DNA from 3 places in the Acidilutibacter cellobiosedens genome. Region 1 is predicted to be linked to each of the others. Evidence: riboswitches for the same ligand, from Rfam matches in the RefSeq annotation. Region 1 holds a riboswitch; each other region holds the start of a gene.
The links. Region 1 has a riboswitch for thiamine pyrophosphate ahead of thiD (bifunctional hydroxymethylpyrimidine kinase/phosphomethylpyrimidine kinase). Riboswitches for the same ligand answer to the same signal wherever they lie in the genome.

Region 1 (4,568 bases):
TGATAAAATAGCGTAAAGGACAAATCAGAGAACAACATTTTTTCTCCAAAGGATTTCTCAATCATCTCCGCTTTAAGAACAATTTTCCCAGAACGTTGCGCCTTTTGGTGAGGTAATCTGATCTTTCTGCTTTCCAACACGGGACGGTCCAATACTTCTATTTTGCCTAAACGTTTTTCAATTTCTTTAGCACGTTTATACATAACTTCACTATCTCTCATTTTTCCCCATATTCTAAATCTTTGAACCTGCTTTTCCATTGTATCGATTTTTTTCTGTTGATTTTGGTATGCCTTATACTCCAATAAAAATCGTCTTTCTCTCTCTGCTGTATAATCACTGTAATTCCCATCATATAATTCCGCTTTGTCAGAATGCAACTCTATAATTCTGTTCACTACATTATCGAGAAAACATCTGTCATGGGAAATGACTAATACAACTCCTTTATAATTTTTTAGAAACTCTTCCAACCACTCAACAGAAGAAATATCCAAATGATTGGTAGGTTCATCCATAAGAAGAATGTCCGGTTCTTCCAAAAGAAGTTTTCCCAGCATAACCCTCGTCTTTTCTCCTCCGCTTAATTCTTCAAATCTCATTTTCCTATATGAATCCGCAATATTTAGCCCATTATATATTTTGTTTATACGGGTTTCAACTTCGTATCCCCCGTTTATCTCATATTGTTCCATAAGATACCCGTATCTTTTTAATACTTTATCTAAATTTCCTCCCTTCAATTTTTTTATTTTCTGCTCAACAGATTTCATTTCCTTCTTGATTTCCCAAAGTTTCTGAAAAGCCAGTTCAAATATTTCCATAACAGTCGTATCCGGCTTGAATTCAAATATTTGATCTAAATATCCAACCTTTGTATCCTTACTGAAATTTATACTCCCTCCCTGATAATCTTCAGCTCCTATGAGAATCTTCATCAATGTGGTTTTCCCGCATCCGTTTTTTCCGATAAGCCCTATTCTCTCGTTTGTCTTCAATTCAAAGGATATATTTTCAAATATTTTATTTGCACCATAATATTTAATTAAATTATTTATACTGCATTCAATCATTATTATCTTCCTTTCCATATTTATTACGCTGCAAACGTCCTTTTCCCACCCGACCATAAAATATATATAAAAAAACCCAAAGCCAAAATTAGCCTTGGGTTCCACTGGACATGTTTAAATATGTTTATCCCTCAATACTAATATGGTTTTTGCAGCTTGAATCTATTTTTGGACGCACCTATCCCGTAAAGAGAAAAATTTGCGTTAATATTCGATTCAAATACAATCCATCTTAATATTGTGCTCATTTAGTAAAGCTCCCCTTAATAATTTAAATACCTTCTTTAATTATATGTAAGAAATATAGTACTGTCAATTATTTTTGATGATAGTTTTGGTCAATCCATTTTGATATAAATCATAAAAATGGTGGGTAGGACCGCAGCCTTTACCAATAGCAAGTGAATGACGAATGGCAGTTGTGACATATTCCTTTGCTCTCCTTACAGCTTCCTGCAAATCAAATCCCAAAGATAAGTTGGAAGCAATGGCAGAAGAATATGTACAGCCTGTACCATGGGTATTTTTTGTATTGATACGTTGTGCTCTGAAATAATAAAACTGTTTGCCATCATATAGAATATCCAAGGCATCTCCAACAGCATGACCTCCCTTGACCAGCACATTTTTCACTCCCAAATCATATATATATTTTGCCCCTTGTTCCATATCTTCAGCAGAATTTATCTGTATTCCGGAAATTCTTTCTGCTTCCGGAATATTTGGTGTAAGAACATCTGCCAGGGGAAGTATTTCATGAATCAGTATATCAATGGCACTGGGATTCATGAGAGGACACCCATTTTTAGCATACATAACGGGATCGATCACTACATTTTGGGGTTTATACTCCTTAAGTTTACGTGCTACAGCTTTCATACAACAAGGCTGAGAAAGCATACCCACTTTTACGGCATCTACCCCGATATCCTCAAAAACGGCATCAATCTGTTTTTCAATCATCTCAGGAGCAACATCCTGTATATCAATAACACGGGATGTATTCTCCGCAACTACCGATACGATTACGCTCATGCCGTAAACGCCATGGGCCGCAAAGGTTTTAAGATCAGCTTGAATTCCCGCACCGCCGCTACAATCAGAGCCGGCAATTGTAAGAACTTTTTCCAAATTTATCTCCTCCTATAAATTAAAAATGGCACCTGCCGATCTTGGCAAGCACCATTTATTAAATACAATCATACAAATTTTGCTTCCCTACGCCAGTCTTAACTAACAGGTTCAAAGGGTCAGGTTTTACCTTCTCAACTCAAAGGAGTCCCCCCGCAAATATCTTTTGTTAATTATAATAACACTTTTTACTTTCAGAATCAATTGCTTCATGATAAATTTATCTATAATAATGCATATAATTAATATATTAACACTTTCCTGAATGAAAATCATAATAGGCATCTTCCATATTTTCGTGTTGATAAGTTTTTTTATTTGCTGTATAGTTATTATGTAATATAATGAAAAGGTATCCATTAAAGCATTAATATATTAACAAAAACTTTTTTTGAAATCCATTTAGGGTCAAGTCTGTAATAAGACAAAATAGAATTTTTTTATGGGTTATAAAAATAATTTATAGTTTGGGGGAAATTTATGACAGAGTTAATTTATGGTTTAATTGGAGGCACTGCCTTATTAATGTATGGAGTCGACAAAATGGGAGACGGGCTTGAAAAGGCTTCCGGTGAAATGATGAAAAAAATGCTTTCCGTTCTGACAGGAAGAATATGGAGTGCGTTTTTAGTCGGTACTTTTCTGACAGCCCTTGTTCAAAGCAGTACCGCAGTGACTGTACTAACTGTAGGTTTTGTCAATGCGGGTCTTATGAATTTTTCTCAAGCCATAGGAATAATATACGGAGCTAATATCGGCACTACTATAACGGCTCAACTTATGGCCTTGAGTTTTGATTTTAAGCTAACGGATATAGCTCTTCCAATACTCGGAATTGGTTTCGGAATAAATTTTTTCAGTAAAAATAAAACCGCCAAAAATATCGGTAATGCAATTATGGGTTTTGGAATGATGTTCTTAGGGCTAAAAATATTAAACAGCGGAGTACCGTATATGGAACACAGTAAAACTTTAAGGTACTTCTTTGAGACCTACGCATCCGTTCCCGTTATAGGAATATTACTGGGTGCTTTTGCTACTGCTATGGTTCACAGTAGTAGTGCCACTGTAGGTTTAGTAATGATATTGGGAAAAGCAAATCTAATAAATTTAAAGTCTGCTGTCTGTATTATGCTGGGAGATAATATAGGCACTTGTATTACCGCTCAGCTTGCGAGCTTGACAGGAAACATAAATGCCAGAAGAACAGCCTGGGCACATACTATCTATAATATTTCCGGTGTCTTGATTGCTGCTTTAATTTTGCCTCAATTTGTTCATGCAATACAAATTGTTACAAATTACATACAACCTAACGCAGATATAGGAGCTCAAATAGCAAATTCTCATACAATATTTAATGTCTTAAGTGCCCTTATATTTTTGCCTATAACTAAATACTATGTAAGATTCTTAGAGACTATAATTAAAGATAAAGGACCTAACTATGAAAGCCCTTCCATATACTTGGACAAACTCCTTTTAGATACTCCTGTTGCTGCTTTTAAAGCTATCATATCAGAAATAACAAGAGGCGCAGAAATATCTGAACAGATGCTGAAGGATGTAATGGAAGCCTTTTACGACAATGAACTTGATAAGATAAATAAAGTTCATGAATATGAAGAAACAGTAAATCAAATGCAAAAAGATATTACTACTTATATAGTTGAATTATCTAAAAGAGCTCTTTCAGATTCGGGTTCCATAATGGTACCGGCAATGATAACCAGTATTAACAACATAGAAAGAATAGGAGACCATGCTGAAGACATTGTAAAACTTATAGAAATCAAAGTTGAAAAAAAACTTGTGTTTTCAAACGAAGCAATAGATGAACTTCATGAGCTTCAAAATGTAGTCATCAAAATGTATGATAATACTATAAAAGTTTTAAAAGAAAAAGACATTCCCCTTTTAATAGAAACTTTAAAGCTTGAGGACAAAGCCGATGACCTATGTAAAGAATTTTCCAATGCTCATGTGAAAAGGTTAGAAAATGGAACTTGTTCTGTAGAATCAGGAATTATATTTTTAAACATTATAACTCATTTTGAAAGAATTGCCGATCATATATATAAAATATGTTTAGCTTCTAAAGATGAACTGCAAGGAATACCAAGAAATAATTAGAGAAATTTATAAGAAAGGCTTCCATTAATATATTGTGTTTTAATGGAAGCCTTTCTTGAAACCCATTTTACGGAAAGTATATTAAGGTAAGTGGGGTTTATAATTTATGTATATCTTCTTCCGTATAAACTTCAATACCGTTTTTGATTAGAAGTTCAGACGTTATTCCGTTCCCCGGAACTACTCTCCCTGAAAATGTTCCATTATATATAAGTCCACAACCGCAGGAAG
Region 2 (4,568 bases), 250 kb from region 1:
GCTGAAATGTCTAATTTTTCTCTAATGCTCATTTTTACCTCCCAAAATACCGTTTATTTTATCAACTTTTGTATTTATCATGTTTGTACAGCCTGGGCGTATATCGGCCTTCAGAACGACTTCTGTGCGGATACCTTTGCCTGCGAGTACAAATGTCGCATCTTTTATGACCTTCATCACTTCATCCCACTCACCTTCAATTTCCGTAAACATGGAAGTTGTGCGATTAGGTAAACCCGATTCACGAATCACTTTCACGACTTCGGCTACTTCCGGCGCGAGCTCATTACCTACACCGCATGGTGCAATGGCTACTGCAATCAGTACATTCATCGATTAAACCTCCTTAATTTCAAATGGGTTATTTGCAATATCAGCCGCAGTGGCTTTATATAATTCGTCGATGAACGCAATCTGAAAACTTCCTGGACCATCCGCTTTACTTTCAGCACGGCTCGCCGCCAAATTGTACGCCGCAGTGGCAGTAAGTGCTGCAATAAATGGTGAAGCAGATGTTGCATATACTGCGACGACGCCACCCAATGAACAACCTGACCCGGTAATTTTCTCCATAAAGTAAGATCCTCCATAGGAAAAGGCTGCAATGGAACCATCCGTTATCAAATCCGTTTTACCGGATACGGCCACAGCCCCGCCTGTCCACTTCGCCAGTGCAACAGCAGCAATCTCTGCGTCGGTTACCGAATCCGTAGAATCAACGCCGCGGACATTGGATTGAGCTGTACCGCCCTCTAATCCCCATAAACCGGCCAACGCAATAATTTCCGAAGCATTCCCTCTGATTACATTTGGTTTATACTCCTTAAACTGCCGTAACAGTTGAGTCCTAAGTAATCCGATTCCGATTGCGACCGGATCCAGAACCCATGGTTTTCCAGCATCATACAGGGCTTTGACTGTACATGGCAGAGTCTGCTCATAAATCGGCAAGAGAGTACCGACATTTATATAGGTGGCGCCGCCGGCTTCCGCCAAAAATTCTCCCTCATCAGGCAGGTAAACCATAGCGGCGGACCCTCCGACAGCGAGCTGAGCATTAGCCACAAAATTAATAGTTACTGAATTCGTGATGGATCCTGCCATAGGATTTGTCCGCTTTACGGTTTCAACTGCTTGAATCATTCGGTTTTTAATATCTTCCTTACTAATCATTTTTATATTCCTCCTTCCACTGGTATTCCCCAAATCAAGTCTAATGATATCATCTCAGCTTCGTATCCAGTCCGTCCAGTATTCGGTTCATGGTGCGTACTGCACACATTTTGCCGCACATGGAACAACTATGCCGGTCTTCCGGCGGAATGCTTTCGTAATATTCTTTCGCCTTCTCTCCGTCCAGAGAGAGTTTAAAAATATCCTCCCATTCCAGTTTCCGACGAGCTTCACTGATCTGGAAATCCGCCATCCGTGCATTCTTCACGCCCTTGGCAATATCCGCCGCATGTGCTGCAATTTTGGAAGCAATAATTCCCTCTTTAACATCACTGAGGTCTGGAAGGCGCAAATGTTCTGCTGGGGTCACGTAGCACAAAAAATCTGCACCGTTTGCCGCCGCGATGGCCCCGCCGATAGCCGACGTAATATGGTCATAGCCGGGCGCTATATCGGTGACAAGGGGCCCCAACACATAAAAAGGTGCGCCGTGGCAAATCCGTTTTTCAATCTTCATGTTGGCCGCAATTTCATCCATAGCCATGTGGCCCGGACCTTCAACCAAAACCTGCACATCCTGCTTCCAGGCACGTTCTGTCAAATTTCCTATTTCCGTGAGCTCGGCAATCTGAGAAGCATCCGTCGAATCCGCAATACTTCCAGGGCGGAGCGCGTCGCCAAGGCTAACGGTTACGTCGTGTTCCCGCAGGATATCGAGCAGTTCGTCATAATACTCATAAAAAGGGTTTTCATTCCCCGTCATCTTCATCCACGCAAAAATCAGAGAACCACCGCGTGAAACAATATTCATCTGCCGCCTTTCGCGCAGGAAAATTTCCATGACCCGACGGTTGATACCCGCATGAATGGTCATAAAATCCACCCCTTCCTCCGCATGGGAACGTATGACTCTCAGAAAATCCTGTGCTGTGATTTCCTTCAGATCTTTTTCGAGATACCCAATGGCATCGTAAATAGGGACGGTACCGATCATCGCCAGAGAAATTTCAATCAATTTTTTACGGAATTCCCGTGTCTTTCCATAATTACTCAAATCCATAATTGATTCCGCACCGAATTTCTCTGCCAGCCTTACCTTCTCCATTTCCGCATGATAATCTGCGCAATCACCTGATATACCGAGATTAACGTTGACTTTCGTCCGCAGACCTTCGCCGATCCCGTAAGGGTGTAGCGATTTATGGCGGATGTTCGCCGGAATCACAATCCGACCCGATGCTACAAGAGCTAAAAGTTCCTGCTCTGTAAAACCTTCATCTTTAGCAACTCGCGAAAGTTCCTTTGTGACAATACCTTTTCTGGCCGCTTCCATCTGTGTTTTATAATTCATTCTGAATAGACTCCTTTCTTTAGTCCGTCGTTGCGGTAGGAGTCATAAAAAAAGACGTTCACCGATTTCAGCAAACATCTTTCTTATCAAATTCCGCTTCCCTACGTCAGTATTAACTAACAGGTTCAAAGGGTCAGGTTTTAACCTTCTCAACTTAATACGGACTTCAGCCCGCTTAGTCCCCCCGCAACATATTCGGTTTTATATAATAAAAAAGTGCCTCCTTCTATAAGAAAAGCACCTTAATCATTTCATGTAACAATTTGCTTCCCTTCGCCAGTATTAACTGACAGGTTCAAAGGGTCAGGTTTTAACCTTCTCAACTCATGTGGACCGCAGCCCATATAGTTCCCCCGCAATATAATCTGCAATTGTTTGGTGCGGGAAAGAGGACTTGAACCCCCACGTCAATGACACTAGATCCTAAGTCTAGCGCGTCTGCCAATTCCGCCATTCCCGCATAAAAGTAGTGACCCATCGGAGACTCGAACTCCGGACACCCTGATTAAAAGTCAGGTGCTCTACCACCTGAGCTAATGAGTCATTTTTATTATTATAATTATCTTGGGGTGGGTAATGGGATTCGAACCCATGGCCTCCAGAGCCACAATCTGGCGCCCTAACCAGCTAGGCTATACCCACCACAACAAAAAAATGGTGCACCTAGGAGGATTCGAACCCCCGGCACACGGATTAGAAGTCCGTTGCTCTATCCACCTGAGCTATAGGTGCAAAATTAACATTTGGAGCGGGTGAAGGGAATCGAACCCTCGTAACTGGCTTGGGAAGCCAGTACTCTACCATTGAGCTACACCCGCAAGGACTCATAAATCCTTTCTCGCTGACACAATTCACTGTCACACTGTGACCCTTTCTGCTAACATTATATGATTATAACAGATAAAAATATCCTTGTCAATACGTCAAAATCAAATTTCTATAATATCTGCCTTTATTTTATCTCCGATTTCTACAATTGCAAAGGTCCTCTTATGCCTTCCTCTCGGCATTGAGGGACTTCCGGGATTTAGAAAAATCATGCCATCCTTCTTTTCAATAGATGGTATATGAGTATGACCATATAGTATCAAATCTGCATTTTCTTCTTTTCCTGCATAATATAAATTTAGAATACCCATTTTTACATTATATTTATGCCCATGGGTTAGAAATATTCTCTTATCTCCAATATTCAATATAGTCTCCTCATTTTTCTTCTCCGTATAAAAATCACAATTCCCTCTTATTTTTATAGTATTAATATTTAATCTCTTTTCAATTTCAATTCCATCTTCGATATAATCTCCTAAATGAATAATCATATCAGGTTTTTCTAAGTATTCGACCTTTTTAATAAATTCATTTATTCTTCCATGGGTATCACTCACTACAAATATTCTCACTGCTTATCACCTTCACATATGTTTCCTAATTTTCGTTTATATTTCATTCAAAAAAATTTTTAGCTCTTCTTTTAATTTTTTCAAAGCTCTACTCCTGTGGCTTATTTTATTTTTAATTTCTTCTCCTAATTCTGCAAAAGTCCTATCATATCCGTCTACTATAAACAGAGGATCATATCCAAATCCTTCTGTACCTCTTTCTTCAAATCCTATTTTCCCCCTGCATTCTCCTGTTACAGTTTTCGTTCTTTTTCCGTCTGTTATTGCTATAACTGTCTTAAATACTGCATTTCTTTCTTTTAGTGGTACCCCCTTAAGATTGTTAAGAAGTTTTTTATTATTTTTTCTGTATGTAGAGCCTTCTCCCGAATATCTTGCAGAATATAAGCCCGGTTCTCCATTTAATTTATCTACAAAAAGTCCCGTATCGTCAGCAATAACTATTCCTCCGGCTATTTGTTGAATTTCTGTTGCCTTTTTGATGGCATTTTCTTCCAAAGTAGTACCATTTTCCTCTATACTAAATTCTTTTAATCCTATTTCATCTTTAGATAAAATTTCAATGTTGAATCCATCAAGAATATCCTTTATTTCTTCTACCTTATGAATATTTCCTGTAGAAAGGATCAACTTTCTTCTCT
Region 3 (4,568 bases), 570 kb from region 1:
GCTGAATAAAATACAGCCGGATTTGAGTTTGCAGACGGGAGAAATTAGTCATAAGACTAAAAGAGGAAAACATACTACAAGACATGTGGAATTACTGGAACTTAAAGGCGGAGGCTATGTAGTAGATACTCCGGGTTTCAGTACTTTGAACATTGAATTTATTAAAAATGAATCAGAGGTTCAGCAGTACTTTAATGAGATAGCGGAGAATAGCGGCAATTGTAAGTTTTCCGACTGCCTTCACTATAAAGAGGTTGACTGTGAGGTAAGGAGGAAAGTTGAAGATGGAGTCATAAGCAGGGAAAGATATGAAAATTATTTGAGATTTCTTCAAGAGATAAAAAGTAACAAAAGGAGATATTAAAATGATAAAGATCGCACCATCAATATTATCTGCTGATTTCAGCAATTTAAAAGATGAATTGAAGAAAGTGGAAGAGGGAGGAGCGGATTTTATTCATCTGGACATTATGGATGGAAATTTTGTTCCGAATATTACTTTCGGACCTCCTGTGATTAAAAGAATAAGAAATGTAACAAAATTACCTTTTGATGCTCACCTTATGATAGAAAATCCCGAAAGGTATATAGATGATTTTGTAGATGCAGGGGCAGACATTATTACCGTTCATGAAGAATCTACCCGCCATCTTCACAGGACAATTCAGAGCATTAAGAATAGGGGAATAAGGGCAGGAGTAGCGTTAAATCCCTCAACGCCTTTAAATAATATTGAATATATCATGGAATATATCGACATGGTATTAATAATGACCGTGAATCCGGGATTCGGGGGCCAGTCCTTTATTTCGTCAATGAAGAGGAAAATTTCAGATCTTAAGGATATTATTGATAAGAGAAAATTAAACATCGAAATACAGGTAGACGGAGGAATAAAGTTAGATAATGCAAGAGAAATAGCCAATCTGGGAGCAGAAATATTGGTAGTAGGTTCCGGAATATTTGCGGCAGAGGACCCAACAGAGGAGACAAAGAAATTTAAAAATATATAGTGAAATTTTATATGATTCATGTTATAATAAGGGTGCAAAATAAAATATAGTTTTAACACTAGGGGAGTCGCAATGACTGAGAGGGAAGTTAATCTTCCGACCCTTGAACCTGAAATGGATAATACCAGCGGAGGGAAGTGTAATTGTTTATGATTAAAAACCCATTGCCTTTTCAGGTAATGGGTTTAATTTTTTATTAGGAGGGATTTATAATATGTCGGATTCAAAGAAATGGAGTACTAAAATGATTGCTGAAGGCGGAATAATGATTGCATTGGCTACTCTTTTAAGTTATGTAAAGGTGTATGAAGCTCCTCAGGGAGGCTCCATAACTGCCGGAAGTATGATACCTATCATGATATTTGCAATAAGGTGGGGAGTAGGACCGGGAATAATAGTTGGAGGAATATATGGTGTGCTTCAGTGTATACTTAATCCTCAAGTCTATCATATTGCTCAGTTTTTCTTGGATTATCCTTTGGCTTTTGCTTGTTTGGGTTTTGTAGGAATTTTTAATTTTAAGAGAGAAAAATATACGACAAAGGATTACATTATACTTATAATAGGTATATTATTATCTGTAGGAGGAAGATTTATATGCCATCTTCTTTCCGGAGTAATATTCTTTGCCGAATATGCAGGAGGGCAAAATCCTTGGATATACTCTGCAGGATACCAGATGAGTTATCTTCTTCCAGAGTTTATTATATCGTCCGTAGTAATGTCTATACTGCTGAAACCTTTGAGTAAACTTAGAAAATAAGATTGAGGGGATTTTATGAAGGGGCTTATTATATCAAACGGAGAAATTAAGAATGACAAATTATTAAGAGATGTGGCAAGAGATTCGGATTATATAATTTGTGCCGACGGCGGAGCTGACTATATAGCCGATACATCTATCAAGCCAGACTTCTTGATAGGAGACTTTGATTCTATAGATAAGGATACGTTTAGAAAGATGGAAAGGGATAAGGTGACAATTAAAAAGTTTCCCATAAAAAAGGATTATACGGATACAGAATTAGCCATCAACATTCTTATTGAAAAAGGTGCCGAAGAGATAATTTTTATGGGAGCAACGGGCTCAAGATTAGATCACAGTCTTGCCAATATTCATCTTCTCTATAAATTATATAAAATGAATATTAAAGGAACTATTGTTGATGAAAACAACAAGATATTTATCGGATATGGAGATATTGTTATTGAAAAAGAGGAAAATACCTATGTTTCAATAATCCCCATGTGGGAAAGGGGAAGCATAGTTACATTAAAAGGTTTCCAATATGAAACAGATAGAAAAAAGTTCGAATTTTCTTCATCCTATGGAATAAGCAACAGAATAGTCAAAGACAGAGGAGAAATTAAAATCGAGTCGGGAGAATGTATAATTGTTATATCCAAGGACTGATCTTCTTTATATGGAAAATACAATTTTGTAACTATAATATATATATCTGAATAATATGTAGTAAAGTTTGTGGCAAGAGGTGGTGGTTTTATGAGAGGGGGGAAACCTTGGCATATTAGACCTCCGCATAGATGTAGACGCGGTCCCTTCAGAATAATAGGACTGATTTTGATGATATTGGGAGGAATATTAATTATTAAGGTAATACCGATTAATTTTTGGCTTCTTATATTTGCTTTTGTTATATTCATAACAGGTCTTCTACTATATAAATGCGGATAGACACAAGGGGACGGTTCTTCCGTGCTGTTTAAACAGCACGGAAGAACCGTCCCCTTGTGTTAAATTATAATGCTCTTGTTACATTTCCGGATCTTAAACATCTTGTACAAACGTAAATCCTTTTTGGGGATCCATCAACAATGGCTTTAACTTTTTTTATGTTAGGAGACCAGGTTCTGCTGCTTTTTCTATTTGAAAAGCTAACCTTCTTCCCGAATGTTTTTTCTTTTCCGCATATTTCACAACGTTTTGACACAAGAAACACCTCCTCAAATCTATGCTGAATTTCATTATTTTTCATATGCTTTATTATTACAGCATATAATTATTCAATAACAACATAATCTATTTTAACATAATGGATATTAAAAATGCAATACGTAGAATTAAATTTAAAAGATAAACAGCAATAGTTGAACTATTTGATATAATAAGGTAAAATGTAATCATATAAATATTTAGGAGGAGGTAGAATATGCCAGCGAAATTTAATGACGAATACGGATATATTTCCATAGATGATGATGTGATAGCAACAGTTGCAGGATTATCCGCAATGGAATGTTACGGAATAGTAGGTATGGCAACCAAGAGTGCTACGGAAGGCTTCTTTGAGTTATTAAAATGGGAAAATCTATCTAAAGGAGTGAAAGTTCACACAAATGAAACACATATAGTTGTTGATTTATTTGTCATACTTCAATATGGAATAAGAATGACGGTAGTTGCCGAAAATATAATTGAAAAAGTTAAATATAATGTTGAAAATCAAACAGGACTGAAGATAGAAAAAATAAATGTGTTTATTCAGGGTGTTAGGGTACAAAAGTAGTAAAGGAGGTACTTGATATTGAATAAGGAATATATAGACGGCCAGGATCTCAAAAAGTTATTCATAGGAGCAGCAAACTATTTAGATCAACATAAAGACGAAGTAAATTCTTTAAATGTTTTCCCGGTACCTGATGGAGACACAGGCACAAATATGTCCTTAACATTGAAATCGGCTGTAAAACAAATATTGAATCTTGAGGAATTAAGCGTAGATAAAGTAGCAGCAGCAGCAAGTAACGGATCCTTAATGGGAGCAAGAGGAAATTCAGGAGTTATACTTTCTCAGCTTTTTAGAGGCCTGTCTAATGGATTGAAAGGGAAGAAAGTGGCTTATATAAAGGATTTTGCGGAAAGCTTCAATATGGCTCAGGAGACCGCATATAAGGCCGTCATGAAGCCAACGGAGGGTACTGTTTTAACGGTAGCAAGAGAATGTGCCGACAAAGCAGCACAGCTAAGTAAAGATGAAAAATATATATCCGAATTTTTGTATAAAATAATAGAATACGGTAATGAAGTACTTAATAAAACTCCTGATATGCTTCCTGTACTTAAACAAGCAGGAGTAGTTGATGCAGGAGGAAAGGGGTTACTAGTAATACTTCAAGGTGCATATAATACTTTGAATACTGACGAGGAAATTGAATTTCATGAGACCAGTACAGGTGCAAAGACTCAGAGTCAGAATATGAATTTCCATAAGGATATTGATACCAATGATATAAAATTCGGGTACTGTACTGAATTTTTAGTAAATAATACGGATAAAAATCCCCAAGTCTTCAGAGAGGAATTAGCTCCCCTTGGAGACTCTCTTCTTGTGGTAGGGGGAGATAATTTTATAAAAGTTCATATTCATACAAATAATCCCGGTATAGTTTTGGAAAAGGCAGTAGAGATTGGAGAATTAAATGATATTAAAATCGATAATATGAGACGTCAACATCGAAGGCTTGTTGTTACCGAGGAAGAAGAAAAGAAAGCAGAAGAGAACGAAAAAGAAGAAGAAAATTTGGAAAATGATG

Region 2: linked by a shared signal. The riboswitch ahead of thiC (phosphomethylpyrimidine synthase ThiC) and the one ahead of thiD (bifunctional hydroxymethylpyrimidine kinase/phosphomethylpyrimidine kinase) in region 1 are both predicted to bind thiamine pyrophosphate.
Region 3: linked by a shared signal. The riboswitch ahead of thiT (energy-coupled thiamine transporter ThiT) and the one ahead of thiD (bifunctional hydroxymethylpyrimidine kinase/phosphomethylpyrimidine kinase) in region 1 are both predicted to bind thiamine pyrophosphate.

The regions. Positions count from the first base shown of each region.
Region 1 covers NZ_CP035282.1:1,142,152-1,146,719, reverse strand. Annotated here, with positions in the region: gene abc-f (ribosomal protection-like ABC-F family protein) at 1-1,091, opposite strand, end outside; gene thiD (bifunctional hydroxymethylpyrimidine kinase/phosphomethylpyrimidine kinase) at 1,386-2,204, opposite strand; TPP riboswitch at 2,271-2,369, opposite strand; gene EQM13_RS05425 (Na/Pi cotransporter family protein) at 2,685-4,337, shown strand; gene EQM13_RS05420 (DUF523 domain-containing protein) at 4,435-4,568, opposite strand, start outside.
Region 2 covers NZ_CP035282.1:890,554-895,121, reverse strand. Annotated here, with positions in the region: gene EQM13_RS04260 (thiamine phosphate synthase) at 1-32, opposite strand, end outside; gene EQM13_RS04255 (thiamine-binding protein) at 22-333, opposite strand; gene thiM (hydroxyethylthiazole kinase) at 337-1,173, opposite strand; gene thiC (phosphomethylpyrimidine synthase ThiC) at 1,223-2,524, opposite strand; TPP riboswitch at 2,605-2,720, opposite strand; TPP riboswitch at 2,775-2,889, opposite strand; tRNA gene EQM13_RS04240 (tRNA-Leu) at 2,901-2,984, opposite strand; tRNA gene EQM13_RS04235 (tRNA-Lys) at 2,995-3,067, opposite strand; tRNA gene EQM13_RS04230 (tRNA-His) at 3,090-3,166, opposite strand; tRNA gene EQM13_RS04225 (tRNA-Arg) at 3,180-3,256, opposite strand; tRNA gene EQM13_RS04220 (tRNA-Gly) at 3,269-3,342, opposite strand; gene EQM13_RS04215 (metallophosphoesterase) at 3,454-3,927, opposite strand; gene rdgB (RdgB/HAM1 family non-canonical purine NTP pyrophosphatase) at 3,964-4,568, opposite strand, start outside.
Region 3 covers NZ_CP035282.1:1,711,495-1,716,062, forward strand. Annotated here, with positions in the region: gene rsgA (ribosome small subunit-dependent GTPase A) at 1-364, shown strand, start outside; gene rpe (ribulose-phosphate 3-epimerase) at 366-1,013, shown strand; TPP riboswitch at 1,064-1,166, shown strand; gene thiT (energy-coupled thiamine transporter ThiT) at 1,228-1,776, shown strand; gene EQM13_RS08190 (thiamine diphosphokinase) at 1,792-2,427, shown strand; gene EQM13_RS08195 (hypothetical protein) at 2,518-2,709, shown strand; gene rpmB (50S ribosomal protein L28) at 2,774-2,965, opposite strand; gene EQM13_RS08205 (Asp23/Gls24 family envelope stress response protein) at 3,185-3,541, shown strand; gene EQM13_RS08210 (DAK2 domain-containing protein) at 3,560-4,568, shown strand, end outside.